One region of the Paenibacillus sp. FSL H7-0442 genome, then DNA from elsewhere that is predicted to be linked to it. Evidence: predicted binding sites of a transcription regulator. Region 1 holds the regulator's gene; the other holds the start of a gene.
The links. The regulator Rex, encoded in region 1, represses fermentation and respiration genes when NADH is low (regulators of the CRP and FNR family bind a similar motif). The targets are predictions, from matches to a motif close to TTGTGAAATATTTCACAA.
Positions count from the first base shown of each region.

Region 2: a site for Rex is predicted at 6,046-6,063, ahead of adhE (bifunctional acetaldehyde-CoA/alcohol dehydrogenase). Genes of this name have one in related genera too.

Region 1 is NZ_CP151963.1:3,290,809-3,299,203, forward strand. It holds gene MHH57_RS14320 (AAA family ATPase) at 10-1,512, opposite strand; gene MHH57_RS14325 (hypothetical protein) at 1,505-2,038, opposite strand; gene MHH57_RS14330 (DUF5590 domain-containing protein) at 2,485-3,009, opposite strand; gene MHH57_RS14335 (amidohydrolase) at 3,047-4,348, opposite strand; gene MHH57_RS14340 (redox-sensing transcriptional repressor Rex) at 4,335-4,988, opposite strand; gene dinG (ATP-dependent DNA helicase DinG) at 5,032-7,899, opposite strand; gene MHH57_RS14350 (tetratricopeptide repeat protein) at 8,057-8,395, opposite strand, start outside.
Region 2 is NZ_CP151963.1:3,450,971-3,459,365, reverse strand. It holds gene MHH57_RS15200 (sugar phosphate isomerase/epimerase) at 1-54, shown strand, start outside; gene MHH57_RS15195 (Gfo/Idh/MocA family oxidoreductase) at 47-1,129, shown strand; gene MHH57_RS15190 (sugar phosphate isomerase/epimerase) at 1,205-2,173, shown strand; gene MHH57_RS15185 (ThuA domain-containing protein) at 2,194-2,925, shown strand; gene MHH57_RS15180 (helix-turn-helix domain-containing protein) at 3,172-3,516, shown strand; gene MHH57_RS15175 (hypothetical protein) at 3,640-3,939, opposite strand; gene MHH57_RS15170 (class III extradiol ring-cleavage dioxygenase) at 4,258-5,025, shown strand; gene MHH57_RS15165 (Crp/Fnr family transcriptional regulator) at 5,164-5,880, opposite strand; gene adhE (bifunctional acetaldehyde-CoA/alcohol dehydrogenase) at 6,139-8,395, shown strand, end outside.

The sequences.
Region 1 (8,395 bases):
CATAAAAAATTATGCTGGTAATAAAGCATTTTCACTAAATTGACATCTAAATTGGTCTCCAGACAAAGTTTCCTCCTTCATTAGGATGTCAAGTGAGTTGTCGAACACAGGACGATGCTTTTCCAGCAGTTCCAAAGTTCGGGTATGCAGGTCAGCCATAATCTCGCCATTTTCCCGCATGAGTTCTTCTTTCGTTACCATTTCCATGTTAATAATGCCAAGTGAAGTCAAACCGGAAGTCATCATCGTATGGACGATGTTCAGCGCCTGCTCAAAATCATTACTAGAGCCGGTACTTCGACCGCCATAGTACATTTCTTCTGCCGTAGCCCCTGCGAGCGAGATCATAATCTGCTCCTCCAGATACTGCTTGGTGTATAAATAATGCTCTTGCTGTGGATTGTGGCGCACATACCCAAGCGCTTTCCCACGTGGGCTAAGTGCAACCTGGCTTACGCTACCAGGACGAACAATTTCGGCCATAATAGCATGTCCCAGTTCATGGATCGCTACACGTTTTTTCTCTTCCAAGGTCGATTCTCGATCTGTCTTTTCACCCATCATCACTTTGTCAATTGCCATCGACAGATGTTTCTGTGCAATCATTTTCTGATCCTGTCTCATCGCATAGATTGCCGCTTCATTCATTACGCTCTCCAGCTGTGCGCCAGAAAACCCGTAAGATTCCTCAGCAATTTTATCCAGATTCGCATCTTCCTGAATCGGTTTGTTTTTGGCATGAATTTTAAGAATATGAAGACGGCCCTTCTTATCAGGCAAATCCACTTGAATATGACGGTCAAAACGCCCTGGGCGCGTTAAGGCGCTGTCCAGCATTTCTTTACGGTTTGTTGCCGCAATGATCAAAATCCGCGGTGTATCTACCGAGTAAATACCATCCATTTCTGTCAGCAACTGATTCAAAGTCTGATCATATTCTCGTTGCTGTCCACCCTCACGTTTACCACCAATTACGTCGATTTCGTCAATAAAAATAATTGCATTTTCCTTCTTTTCCTTGGCTGCACGAGTACGTGCCTCCCGGAACAACTCACGCACACGACCTGCTCCAACACCAACGTACATTTCAACAAATTCACTACCTGAGGCTGCAACAAAAACAGAATTAGTATAGTGTGCCGCTGCCTTAGCCATCAGTGTTTTTCCTGTTCCCGGAGGACCTGTGAGCAAAACGCCTTTTAATGGACGGATACCAAACTTGGAGATTTCATCATGTCGATTCAAAAAATCCAAGGCCTCACGCAGCTCCTGCTTAGCGCTTTCTTGCCCACCGATTTCCTCAAAAGTCAGCTTGTCCGGGCCATTTTTTTTACGTTTACGTTCTTGCCCAGCACCTACGGCCAAGCCTCCACGAGCATGCATGAGCATTAACAAGCCGCTGAACATCACACCAGCAACTAGAAGAGGGATAATATTTACCCCAATAAAAACGAGAAATATAATGGTTACCGGCACAATGCCGATTAATATTTCCTTGATCCATCTAGGCATTAGGCCATACCCCCATCTGCTGAGATTGACGTGGCAAAACGATAAACTTGGTCGCTTTCCCTTCGCTGAGTCGGATATAGACATTGTTCGAATCCATGTCGGTATCAGCTTTGATACCCGTCTTTTTCTTTTTCATATGCTCAACTGTAGATGAAATTTGAGTATACTTTCTATTTTCCATCGCTTCGGCTACAGGAAACATAGCCTCAGACCACCATTGATTCAGTGCTGAATTGGAACGGTCTGCAATATCGAGCTTAATGGTGCGGCTGCCAATGATGGATTGTCCTTTTTGCTTAACTACATCGACCAATCCGGCCACATCCGCCTGCGGTTTGAGATCTAGTTTCAATACAACCTGATCCTGTTTAATATCTATTTGAGCGCTTGTCACGCCTGGATATTGAGAAACCAGTTTTTCCAGAGGACTTTGCATTGTAACCTGACGGTAAATGAACCATCCCCCAAATAGCAGCAAAGCTGCCAAAACTGCCGCCACAACGATAGGAACTGCACGCAATTTCAAACAACATCCTCCTCTCAAAATGTAATACTCAGAAGAAACGGGACGAATGTCAACAAACAACCAAATTGCATGATCTTACAGTGATCAGCAATTCTTTTTTCTATCATTTTTGTCTATCACTTATAAAATATAGTATATCATAACGTATATCTAAAATCGAAGGCAATGTGTGGAGGAGTTGTGATGAGGCAAAATCTTTGGTTATGGTGGAGGTGGGACGCTGCGTGTAGGATTTGATCTTACGATCGCTGTTGCCCGCCATAAAGATGAATTTGCCTTAGGAGAGAAGTTGGGTAGGTAAAGATGCTTCGCTGGCATTCAGCTCATCTTTACGGCATAGCAAGACTAAAAGACGTAAACACGAATTTCATCGCATTTACGTCTTTTTCTTGAGCTTTTAATCATTTACTAGTCATTCATTCCACATCTGCTGATCCTCAACCAGCTCAGTTATTGGGCAAAGTATACTTTACCCCCGTCGCTCCCCCATCTGAAAAACGGTAAAAGGCATAGTAATGATGGCTTCCATCATCGTAAAACAGCTGCCACACATATTCGCCATTGAACACACTCGGCAGGAGGCTTACAATTTTCACACCTGGAAGCTGCTGCTGAATTAGCGCCGTCATTTTTTGCTCGTCGACTCCGTTCTTCAGCAGCTCGGTATGAACACCGCTATTATCTGCGGCAGGTACGTTAGGTTGTCCCTCCACTTTTTGAAAAGGAACCCATACCATTATATTTTCATTCTGTGCATTTTTCCCTTGAACCACCCAATAAACCTGATCCCATACAGACTTCCATGTTTGAGTCGTGCTAACCAGGCCACCTGATTGCTTGGCCTTAATGATAGCGGCATTTTTCTCAGCCACCTGGTCTTGAGTAACATAGGAATAATACCAGAAAATGCTGACCAGGATCAGTATCACGGCCAAAATGGCGACCGCTATCCATTTTTTCTTATTTTTCAAACCCGTGCTTCCTCTCTAAGGGGATGTGACACCTGAATTAGCGCGACAGCAGCCCTTCAAAGGCGGCTTGTGCCTCATGTTTGATACGTTCCTCGTCCATAGTCAGGCATTCGCCGTTTTTCACAACCTGACGACCGTCTACCCACACATGAGCCACGTCCTTGGCGCTTGCAGAGTATACCGCATGGGAAATAAGATCTGTACGCGGCAAGAAATGTGCCTGATTCAGATCCAACGCGATAAAGTCAGCCTTGTTGCCTGCTGCCAACGCTCCTACTTCTTTTAAACCAATCGACTTTGCACCGTATTCTGTTGCCAGACGCAGCGCTTCACTTGCAGGAACTGCCGTAGGGTCACCGGATACACCCTTGTGAATAAGTGCTGCCAGACGCATTTCCTCGAACATATCCAGGTTATTATTGCTGGCAGGACCATCCGTTCCGAGAGAAACCGTAACCCCTGCACGCAGCAATTCAGGCACTCTTGCCACACCACTTGCCAGCTTCAAGTTGCTGCCAGGATTGTGGGAAACCGCTACACCACGTTCTGCCAGTAAAGCTATTTCTTCGTCGTTCAAATGAACGCCATGGGCAACAAGCGAAGGACGGGAGAAAAAGCCAAGCTTATCCAAGTGTGCAACCGGACGCAAACCGTAGTCGCGTACGTTTTGCTCTACTTCGGCGATCGTCTCAGACATGTGCGTATGCAGTGGCAAGTCCAGATCATGCGCAGCTTGTACGAATTTTTCAATAAACGCAGGTGGACATGTATATGGCGCGTGCGGAGACATCATCGTAGTAATACGCCCGTCTGCTTTACCGTGCCAGTTACGTGCAAAAGTCACGGCCTCTGCCAGCTTGATTCGCTGTTCTTCCTCCGAACATAGTCCAATTGCTCCACGCATCAGACTTGCACGAATACCTGACTCTTCAGCCACACGAGCCACTTCATCCATATGATCGTACATATCGAGGAAGGTTGTTGTTCCACCTTTCAGCATTTCCAGCACAGACAAGGACGTACCCCAGTACACGTCTGTAGAAGTAAACTTGGCTTCCATAGGCCACATTTTTTCTTGAAGCCATACTTGAAGTGCCAAATCATCTCCATGCCCACGCAGTAGAGACATCGCCGCATGACCATGAGTATTGATCAGACCAGGTAAAAACAATAGCCCTTTACCATCGATCGCTTCCGTCTCTTCCTCACCCGCAGGCAAGGTTTCGCCAATATAAGTAATACGACTATCCTCCACAATCATAAAACCATGGACTACCCCTGCTTCTGGTCCATTTATGGCAAAAGATCCGTTTTTAATCATCCATTTATTCACTGTCATATTGGGTTTCTTCCTTTCCGTCCTCCAAATAATAAGCGAGGCTAAGCAAATCAGTTGTAAAGTCTGTGGCATGAATCCGAATGTTGGCTGGTGCCTTGAGAGTAGTCGGTGCAAAGTTCAGGATCGCTCCAATTCCGCTCTCAATAAGCCTGTCAGCCACGTGCTGTGCTTCAAAATCAGGTACGGTAATAATCCCGATTCGAATGTGTTTTTCTTTCACAGTCGCTTCCAGTTCATCCATCGGTTGCACGACCAATGTATTGATCTTGGTTCCTACCTTATCCGGAAACGCATCAAATACCGCTACAATCTTCATATTGTCTTTTAAATAAGCGTTATAATTCGAAAGGGCTTGCCCCAGATTACCCGCTCCGACCAATACTACATTAATTTGTTGGTCGATTTTCAGGATATGGCGTATTTTCTCAATGAGATAAGAAACATCATAACCAATACCCTTCCGACCAAAATCTCCAAAATAAGCAAGATCTTTACGGATTTGGGCCGGGTTCAAATCTAGCCTCTGTCCCAACTCTTGAGAAGAGACCGTAGCCACCTCCCGTTTGTGCAGTGCATTCAGATAACGTAAATATACGGGTAACCTCCGTACGACAGCCTCTGAAATTTTATCTGATTTCATACTTGCTCCCCCTAATTGTAACGAACATACTTATGTCCGTCCGTTATGCCTCTGTCTCCGGGGCGGATTGGAGCCATTCGGCGATGCGGGGCACCATTTGCTCCGATGGCATATGCTCCATTTTTGGTCCCGGTAACGAGTACAAAAAGTGCTTTCCGTAATAGGATTCAATCACACGCGTATCATAAACGATAACGACCCCGTGGTCGTTCGCTGTACGTACCAACCGACCAAATCCCTGTTTGAAGCGAATGACCGCTTGCGGTACAGACAGCTTCATAAATGGATTCTTCTTCTGCTGCTGGAGCAGTTCGCTTTTTGCCTCCAGCAGCGGGTGATTCGGCGGTTGAAACGGCAAGCGAACAATGGCTAGACAAGTCAGAGCCTTCCCCGGAATATCGACGCCTTCCCAGAAACTGCTGGTCCCCAGCAATACAGAAGCTTTCGCTTCCTGAAACCGGCGGGTTAGCTTGCTGCGACTTCCACTGTCCACACCTTGTCCCAGCACAGTAATTTCGCTGGATGCTAAGGCCTCTTTGAGCGGCTCATACACTTGCCGGAGCATCCGATAGGACGTAAACAGAACGAGCATTCTCCCACGTGTCGCCTGAGCAGTCGCTCCTAGAGAGCTAACGAGCATATCTACAAAATGCGCATCTCCTACACTGCCCTTCACACTTGGGAAATCCCGTGGAATAACCAGCAACACCTGATCCCTGTAATTAAAGGGTGACGGGAGCTGCGAAGTCATCAGCCGCTCTTGATCTGCGGCCTCCTGTAAGCCGAGCTGATCGATCATGTACTGAAACGACTTATCTACCGACAAGGTAGCAGAAGTCAGAATAATGCTTCTTTTTTTGTCAAAAAACATTTCTTTCAACTGGCGGCTCACATCGACGGGTACCGCATAAAATTGCAATGATTTACTACGGAATTGCCCGCTCGCCTCGAGCCAGTATACGGTTGTTTCATCATCGAGTCGGATAAAAAAGCGCAAATTTTCTCGAATCCCCGCCAAATCCTTGAGCAGACCCGTGATATCTGTAATAAGGCTATCCGCCGCATAATCGTCATGTTCTTCCTTGACGTCCAGCATCAGCTTGTCGCCCTTGCGCAAAATTTCGCTCATTGTTACATATAGCTGATTTTCCAAAGCTCCCGCCTGATCCCACTTTGCAGGCTTGGCCGAAGGTTTGAGACGGGAAGAAAACTGTCCTGTTTCACCCGGTGTCGCATCACTTCGCTCCGGCAACATGCCAAACAGTTTGTCGCTTAGCAGGTCCCAAGTTTCCTTCACCTCTAACACGAGCGGATACAGCTGATCAATGGTTGAGGCCCAATCTGCCGACTTCTCGTGTCCCGATTTCGCCAACTGTTGACGAAGTGAAGGCAGTTGTCCATTCTTGCTGTCTTTGAACAGTCGCGTCAGTGTATGCACGAGTGTGAAATATTTCATATGCATACCTAGGTGTTTACCAGCTACTTCCTCCAGGTGATGGGCTTCATCTATCACCAGATGTTCATAGCTCGGCAATAACTGATGACTGGCTTTGACGTCTGTGAACAACTTAGAATGATTCGTAATAACAACATCCGCTATTCCTGCTTCATGGCGTGCACGATGATAATAACATTTGCGGAACCATGGGCAAGAACGACCAAGACAGGACTCTGAATCACTCGCCACCGTTTCCCAGAAATCCCCTCCACGGTTGCTCAGATTCAGTTCTTCATCATCACCGGTTTCTGTTAGCGTCAACCAGACGATCATCTGAGCCGCTGTAATTAAATCTTCCTTCGGTGTCGCGAAGTCTCTTCTATTTATTTTATGTTCAAACTTACGCAGACACAAATAATGTCCCCGACCCTTGAAAATAGCAGCCCGGAACGGAAACGGAATCACCTTGGTCAGCATCGGAATGTCGCGCTCGCGTAATTGCTCCTGCAGGTTGATCGTATGTGTACTCACCATAACGCGCTGTCCCTTTTTCACACTGTGATACAGCGATGGGAGCAAATAACCCAGGGACTTCCCTGTTCCTGTACCTGCTTCAATCAGCAGATGCTTGTCTTCACTCAGTGCCTGATTCACACCCTCAATCATCTGTATCTGCGCCTCGCGCTCCTCATATTGGCTCAAGGATGAACGCAAATTGTCCCGCACATCATCCATGTACTCCTCAAAGGAAACACCTGACAGTGGATTCGGGTCATCTTCTCTACGCGGAGCAGCTAGCTCCGTCCAATCTTCCACTTTTAGCGCAAGCTGACGAAAAAACTGATATCCCTCCAAATCCTGAATAGGATCAAGCTCTTTCTCTTCACGCACCCCATCAAGAAACCATCCAAGGTCACTGTCTTCCTCTGCAAACAAATCACTAAGCCGCTGTATCGTTATCAGAGGTAATGCTTGAAGCTCACCCAGACACTTTAAAAACACCTCAGCCGTAGCCAATGCGTCGCTGTCTGCTTGGTGAGGGCGATCATGTGCCAGCCCGAACTCAGAAGACACAAAACCCAACTGATACGAAGATAGTGATGGAAACATAATTTTCAGAAAATCCATTGTATCCAAGATTCTTCCGCTAAATGGCAAGTATCCGCACCGATCCAGAGCGTTTTGCAAAAAATTAAAATCAAACGCCACATTATGACCGACCAGTACAACATCGTCCAGCATAGGCACAAGCTCCATCATCATTTCTTCAAGTGCAGGTGCATCCTTCACGTCATCGTCTGTAATTCCGGTCAATCCAGTGATAAAAGGTGGAATAGATCTGCCAGGGTTCACATAAGAGCCGTAAACACGGGAAATGCTGTTATCATGATCTATAATTGCAAGTCCGACTTGAATGATGTCATCCGCGGACTGGGTGCCTGTCGTTTCAAAATCCAATACCGCAAATTTCATTCGGGCTTAATCCTTTCTTATGACACTTACAAAAATAATAACTCCGTATATTAGCATAGCAGAAGATCGCGTGTTTGGAAATTAAGACAGCCAAAAAAGACGATGCATACGCCGCCTCAGGAGGTGGGCATGCATCGTCTTACTCGGTGTCTGACAACTACATCCAGGTCATTATGGAGCTGTCGTATCGAAGCTTTTCGGTACCGGACAAACAGGCTTCCATATTGTGCAGCGGCTCGGGTAACGCAGGATCGAACTGATGTGCGAGAGCAAAACATTTTTGCGCCTCCTCTACGTCAGCCTGCTTTGCCAACAGACAGCCTAGCGCATTATAGATGACCGCTTTTAGTCCTGCCTGCTCAGTCAGGTCCAGCACCTTCTGAAAATGGTATACAGCTTCTGCTGGATCATCTAGTTGAAAATAGGCCATTCCCATATACATGCGACTCTGCCAACTGTTCGGAAAATGCTGTAGTACCTGCTCAAATTGTTGGAT
Region 2 (8,395 bases), 160 kb from region 1:
AGCATTAAATGGCTCCAACAATACGCAGCTCAGGGAGGAAATATTCATGTCTAAAACACTTAAAATCGGGATTATTGGTTGTGGAGGCATTGCCAACGGCAAACACTTGCCGAGTCTTGCCAAGCAGAAGCGTGCGGAGATCGTTGCATTTTGTGACATCATTCAGGAGCGCGCTGAAGAGGCAGCAGAAAAGTTTGGTGTTGATGGCTCGCAAGTTTATAGCGATTACCGTAAGCTGTTAGAAAATAAAGACATTGAAGTCGTACATGTATGTACACCTAACGACTCGCACTCGGAAATTACCGTAGCGGCGCTTGAGGCAGGTAAGCATGTGCTGTGTGAAAAGCCGATGGCTAAAACTGCTGAGCAAGCACGGGAGATGCTTGATGCGGCCAACCGCACAGGTAAGAAGCTGTCCATAGCGTATCAAAACCGTTATCGTGATGACAGTTTGTACCTGAAGCAATTAGTCGAGCAAGGAGAGCTTGGAGAAATTTATCTGGGCAAAGCCATTGCTCTACGCCGTCGCGCGGTTCCGACTTGGGGAGTATTCTTGGATGAAGAGAAGCAGGGCGGTGGTCCTCTTATTGATATTGGCACGCATGCACTAGACCTGACACTCTGGCTGATGGATAATTACAAGCCTAAAAGCGTACTAGGTTCAACTTTCCATAAGCTAGGGGATCGTAAAGATGCGGCAAATGCCTTTGGGCCTTGGAACCCTGAGGAATTTAAGGTAGAGGACTCAGCTTTTGGTTTTATTACGATGCAAAATGGAGCTACGATTGTACTGGAATCCAGCTGGGCATTGAACGTTGTAGAGTTTGGCGAAGCGAAGACACTGTTATGCGGTACCGAAGGCGGAGCCGATATGCAGGATGGATTGCGCATTAACGGAGAAAAGAACAGCCGTTTGTTTGATACGAAAATAGATCTGGATGCAGGTGGTGTTGCCTTTTACTCTGGGGAGACGGAAAATGAAGCAGACCGCGAAGCCCGCCTGTGGATCGAATCTATTCTGGACGACAAAGAACCTCTTGTGAAGCCGGAACAGGCACTGGTTGTTACTGAAATTTTGGAAGCTATCTATGAATCGGCACGTACGGGAAAAGCTGTCTATTTTGACTAAGCCGTAATTATCCCGAATAGACCATCGTTATAATGAAAGCAGCTTTTTTCACATATGATACAGGGGGGATTTCTTTTGAAACTTGGAGTATTTATGGTGTTGTTCGGTGGCCGTTCGCTGGAGGAAGCGTTGGATTATGTGGCTTCTCAAGGATTGGATGCTGTAGAAATCGGTACAGGCGGCAACCCGGGGGATAAGCATTGTAAGCCGGATGAATTGCTGGAGAATGATGCAGCGCTCAAAAATTTTAAAAAGGCAGTAGAGTCCCGCGGACTAACGATTAGCGCACTTAGCTGTCACGGCAATCCTCTTCATCCGCAAAAGCATTTGGCCCAGGCTGATCATGATACGTTTCTTAAAACCGTTCGATTGGCAGAAAAGCTGGAAGTTCCAGTTGTGAACACTTTCTCCGGCTGTCCGGGAGATCATGAGGATGCGAAATATCCAAACTGGCCTGTGGCTCCGTGGCCTAATGATTTTCAAGAAGTGTTGAAGTGGCAATGGGAGAATAAAATTATTCCTTACTGGACCGAGACGGGGAAATTTGCAGCAGATCATCATGTTAAAATTGGATTGGAGCTACACGGAGGCTTCTCCGTTCATACACCAGCGACCTTGCTTCGTTTACGTGAAGCTGCGGGAGAGGTTATTGGTGCTAATCTCGATCCGAGCCATATGTGGTGGCAGGGAATTGACCCTGTGCAGGCAGTTCAAATTTTGGGCCGAGAGGGAGCTATTCACCACTTTCATGCCAAGGATACGACGATTGATCCGATTAATGTAAATAAATATGGACTTACCGATATGCAGGAATATACGAAAATGCTAGATCGCGCTTGGCAGTTCCGTACTGTGGGTTATGGACATGATGTAAAAACCTGGGCAGATATTATCAGTGCTCTGCGCCTGGTGGGATACGATCATGTAGTGAGTATTGAGCATGAAGATGGTCTGATGTCCGTGGAAGAGGGCTTTACTAAGGCTGTCCACAATCTTCGCCAGGTACTGATTGAAGAACCGCTGAGCGAGATGTGGTGGGTCTAACCTAATAGGGGGAAATGTTGATGATTAACGTCACCATTTGGAATGAATTTTTGAACGAAAAGTTGAATGATGAAGCCAAACAGATATACCCTGACGGGATACACAAAGCGTTGGCTGACGGCCTGGCAGGAGAGGGATTTGCCATTCGAACAGCTACACTGCGTGATGATGCAGAGCATGGTTTGGGAGAAGAAGTCTTGAATTCCACAGATGTGCTGCTGTGGTGGGGGCATAAAGCCCATGATCAGGTGAGCGATGAAGTTACGGCGCGTGTTGTCAAGCGAGTGCAGGAAGGAATGGGCTTAATCGTGCTGCACTCAGGCCATTTTTCCAAGCCATTCAAAGCCCTGATGGGCACTAGCTGCGATCTGAAATGGAGGGTGGCAGGTGAACAGGAGATTATTTGGTCGGTGAATCCGTCACATCCCATTGCAGAAGGCATTGACGCCAAAATATTGTTGAAGCAGGAAGAGATGTATGGCGAGTTCTTTGATATTCCTACGCCGGATGAACTGGTATTTGTTAGTAACTTTGAAGGCGGCGAAGTATTTAGAACCGGATGTACCTTCCGCCGAGGTAGCGGTAAGATATTCTATTTCCGCCCAGGCCATGAGACCTATCCGACTTATTACCAGCCTGACATTTTGAAAGTTATTGCAAACAGCATTCGTTGGACTTCTCCGACAAGTATTAACAAACCAATATATGGTAGAAGTGAACCAGTAAGACCTCTCGGTGGAGTGTTGGTATAATGACAATCATCACATATTGATGAGCTGTATAATGAACAGATTGATAGGCGGAACCTCTTGGGATTCCGCCTTTTTGTATTTAACGATTTAGACATATACCTGCTGTGTTGGTTTGTTGTATAATCAGTTTTGGTCATGGCAACTTTATCGGCGCAGGTATTTAATTTAAGAAGAAAGTGTTTTCTTTCGGGATAAAGTATGCTAAAATGATATATACTAACAAAAGGAAAGCTTTATCAAACCGAAATGCAAAAGAAGGTGAAAAATTTGGAAAGTCAACCGCAATATACAAAAATGTGTCCGCGTTTTGAAACCGCCTTTTCATGTTTGGGCAAGCGTTGGAATGGATTAATTATTCAATCCATGATGAGCGGTCCTAAGCGGTTTAAGGATATTTCCAATCTGATTCCCACAATGAGTGACAAAATGTTATCAGAGCGGATGAAAGATTTGGAAAATGAAGGAATTCTTACACGTCATGTATATCCAGAAACTCCTGTCCGCATTGAATACGAGCTAACAACCAAAGGCCGTGCACTTCAGCCGGTTATGGAACAGATTCAATTTTGGGCTGAGGAATGGATTAGATGAGCACCAAACTAAATAAGTGTTTTTCATAGCAAAACAGCCTTTTCCTAGAAAAAAGGCTGTTTTTTATATGCGTTTAGGACTACTTATCCATTTTGCAGAAATGATGTGCTTAGGCAGCACGACTTAATAGCCTTTGACGCGCCCTGCAACTGAGAATAATGCTGCTGTTGCACGGCGAGGCACACGGGTTTGAATATCCAGCGCGGCCGAACGGAATGTACCCAGACAGGAATGACAAAGTCTCCCTGCATAAATAGGGGAACGGCAGGACTCACAAGGATAATCAAGCTGACTGTATGTGGAGGGAAATTTGCCTGCTCTTACCCAATCTGTGAGCAATTCTATAGGTGTACCAGTTACGTCACTGAGCTGGCGAGTATGAGTAGAAGGATGCTTCCATAGATAGTTAGAACAGCGATCCAAGAATATATTTTCTTCCTGAATACAAGTACTACAGAGGTTTCTAAGGTTTTGACGAAAAACGGAACCGCATTTTGGGCAATTAGAAGTATGTATCTCCATAGAAACCAGTCCTTTGTATCGAAATAAAGTGAAATTTTAAAATTTATTAGTTACATATTACTATGACATTATACCTATATCAATCTTTATTTATAGAATCTTTGACCTTTAAGTGTATGTTAAAATCTGTGTTGACATGACTCTATTACTTATGTATCATCACTTACATAAAGTTACTTGATGAATAAAATAAATTGTTTATGATAAGGGGATCTTTATATGATGCCATCTTTATTTTTGGCCCATGGCTCACCGATGCTTGCTATTGAACAGACGGACTATACTTCATTTTTAGAGCAACTGGGGAAAAGTATTCGTCCTAAAGCAATAGTTATCTTTACTGCTCATTGGGAAACACAAACGTTGACAATCAGTTCGATGGATGACGTGTACGATACCATTTATGATTTTGGCGGTTTTCCACCGGAACTGTACACAGTGAAATATCCAGCACATGGTTCTGTGGAACTGGCCAATAAGCTGAAAAAATTATATGAACAAAAGGGCATTGACGTAGAAACTGATCGGGTGAGGGGATTGGATCATGGATCTTGGACATTGTTGTATCGTATGTATCCTGAGGCAGACATTCCGGTAGTTCAGATCTCTGTAAATCCATATCTCTCGCCCAAAGCACAATATGCTATTGGTGAAGTGCTGCGAGGACTGGGAGAACAGGATATTCTGGTCATTGGTAGTGGAGTGACTGTTCATAATCTGCGTATCGTCAAATGGGGGGAAACGAAAACAGAACCTTGGGCTATAGATTTTGATGATTGGATTATTGAAAAAGTACAAAGTAGAGATATAGAGGCTTTGGATCACTATGAAAGCGAAGCACCGTATGCTCGCCAGGCCGTACCCAGAGCAGAACACTTTGTACCGTTGTTTATTGCAATGGGGAGTGGCAATCCTGCAAACAAAGCCAAGGTTATCCATAGAAGCTATGAGATGGGGAATTTAAGTTATCTATGCTTACAGTTTTAAAGAGTGTTGCCAGAAGAAGGACTGTCATTAAAATGCTTCGCTACTGCTCCTGTATAAGTAGGGGAGTGGAAATAAATTAGGGAGTGTTATAAGCTATAGTGGCTTATAACACTCCCTTTTACATAAAAAAACGATTTATTATATCCGGCAAATCTCACGAGGGCATAGTTCACAATGACATACACCTTGCAGCATTTCCAAATCTTTGACAACAATCATACCATTATCATATTCAACTGCATTTTTCTTACGTAGATCACTAAGCATCCGGTTTACGCTTTCCCGGGTCGCACCGATCATATTTGATAAGTCAGTATGAGTAATTTTTTTATGAATCAGGATATGTTCGCCGTGAGGCTCACCATAGGTATTGCATAGACGAATGAGCGTTGAACATAAAGCGCCTGGCTTGCCGTACATCATCAAATCGCGGAACTTAGTCTGAGTAATGCGGTGATGTGAACCCATCCATTTCATAAAGTCAATCGCAAAATCACAATGCTGGCAAATAAGCAGTTCCAAATCTGTATGATCGATTACGCCAATATCACTGTCTTCCAGAACCTCAGCAGAAAAGGAATGCTTAGTACCGAAAAATGGATCGGCTTGACCAACAAGATCGCCGCTTTGATACATATATAGAATAAGTTCCTTGCCCTCATCCGTTGTTTTGGTTACTTTCACGCGTCCGCGCTTAATATAAAACAGCTTATCCGCTGTATCTCCTTCCCAGAACAGATGCGAGCTTTCTGGCATAACTCGATCTTTCATCATTACTTGCAATCGGTTGAAGCTGGCCTCCGAGAAGCAACAGGTGTTGCCGCGGGCTTCCATTACATTTGTAGGGTTTCTCATCGTCCATTTCCCCTTTGTATCCTATGTTTTTTATCTGCAACTTGATCAATTCAAATTCATTATATACTTGTGCAATGAGTTTTTGGGGCAAGAAGAGGGGGTAAAAGTGGCAGAATTCCAAACTTTGTGATTTAATTCACTTCATAAAATAAAATTTTAAATAGATTGTGAAAAAAATCACAATATATCTTGAAAAGCTGTGTTACGATCAGTGCGTGAACAAGAGATAGTACACGAGATAACAGGAGGATGAGGGAAATGGCTGTTAAAAACGAGGTTATTCAAAAAGAGCAAAGCGCAGAGCAGTATATTCAAACGCTGATTGACCGGGGGAACCGGGCACAGCAAGCTTTCATGAGTATGAATCAGGAACAGATTGACGAAATCGTACAAGCTATGGCACTCGCAGGGATGGATAAACACATGTACCTGGCGAAGTTGGCTGTTGAAGAAACAGGACGCGGTGTGTACGAGGACAAAATCACCAAAAACATGTTTGCAACAGAATATATCTATCATAGTATCAAAAATGAAAAAACCGTCGGTGTCATTGAAGACAATGATTTTGACAGTTTTCAAAAGATAGCAGAGCCAGTCGGTATTATCATGGGGATCACTCCAGTGACAAACCCGACTTCGACTACGATGTTCAAAGCGCTGATTGCCATTAAAACACGTAACCCAATCATTTTCGGTTTCCATCCATCTGCTCAATCGTGTAGTGCGGAAGCAGCCCGCGTCTTGCTCGAAGCAGCTGTTAAACATGGTGCTCCGGCCGATTGTATTCAATGGATTGAAGCACCTTCGATGGATAAGACCAATGTATTGATGAACCACCCTGATGTGGCGCTAATTTTGGCAACTGGTGGATCAGGCATGGTTAAGGCAGCTTATAGCTGCGGTAAACCAGCACTTGGTGTAGGTCCTGGTAACGTGCCTTGCTTTATTGAAAAAACAGCAGATATCAAACAGGCCGTGAACGATCTTATCCTCTCGAAATCTTTTGATAACGGTATGATTTGTGCTTCGGAGCAAGCGGTTATTATCGAAGAGCCAATCTTCGAACAAGTGAAAAAATTGATGATCGCTAACGGTTGCTATTTTGTAAATAAAGAAGAAGCAGCTAAGCTCACTCAAGGAGCTATGAATGTCGAGAAATGTGCAGTGAACCCAGCTATTGTCGGGCAGTCTGCTGTGAAAATTGCTGAAATGAGTGGTATTACAGTACCAACAGGAACTAAAATTTTGGTCGCTGAGATTGAAGGGGTAGGAACAAAATTCCCATTGTCTGCGGAAAAATTGAGTCCTGTATTGGCTTGCTATAAAGTAAAAAATGCGGAACAAGGTATTCAACGCGCTGCTGAAGTCGTGGAATTCGGGGGCATGGGTCACTCGTCCGCTATTCATTCGAACGATGAGGATGTTATCGCTCGGTTTGCAAACCGTTTGCAAACAGGACGTATCATTGTAAATGCACCTTCCACACATGGTGCGATTGGCGACATTTACAACACCAATCTTCCTTCGTTGACACTTGGTTGCGGTTCGTACGGTCGTAACTCGACTTCGTCGAACGTATCGGCAGTCAATCTGATTAATGTGAAAAGGGTGGCGAAACGGACGGTGAATATGCAATGGTTCAAAGTACCTTCCAAAATCTATTTTGAAAAAAATTCGACACAGTATCTTGCTAAAATGCCTGATATCACACGTGTAGCTATTATCACAGACCCTATGATGGTACAACTGGGATATGTAGATCGTGTTATTCATTATCTGCATCAGCGCCAAACACCAGTAGCTATCGAAGTGTTCTCTGAAGTAGAGCCAGATCCATCGACAGTTACGGTAGAACGTGGTACTGAAATGATGAGACGTTTCCAACCGGATTGCATCATCGCACTGGGCGGCGGTTCGCCAATGGATGCCGCTAAAGGCATGTGGATGTTCTATGAATATCCAGATACTGATTTCAATAACTTAAAACAAAAATTCATGGATATCCGTAAACGGATTTACAAGTACCCACGTCTGGGCCAAAAAGCACAATTTGTAGCTATCCCTACAACATCGGGTACAGGTTCCGAAGTTACATCGTTCGCAGTAATTACGGACAAAAACCTGGGCGACACGAAGTACCCACTGGCTGACTATGAGTTGACTCCTGATGTGGCAATTATTGACCCAGTGTTTGTATATTCGCTGCCTAAAACAGCTGTAGCGGACACAGGTATGGACGTTCTGACACATGCTATCGAGGCTTACGTGTCCGTAATGGCTAATGACTACACAGATGGTCTGGCAATTAAAGCCATTCAATTGGTATTCCAATACCTAGAACAATCGGCTCTGACCGGTGATAAGCTGGCTCGTGAAAAAATGCATAATGCTTCCACACTTGCTGGTATGGCGTTTGCTAATGCATTCTTGGGCATTAACCACAGTCTTGCACATAAATGGGGTGGACAATACCATACAGCGCATGGCCGCACGAATGCCATTTTGATGCCGCACG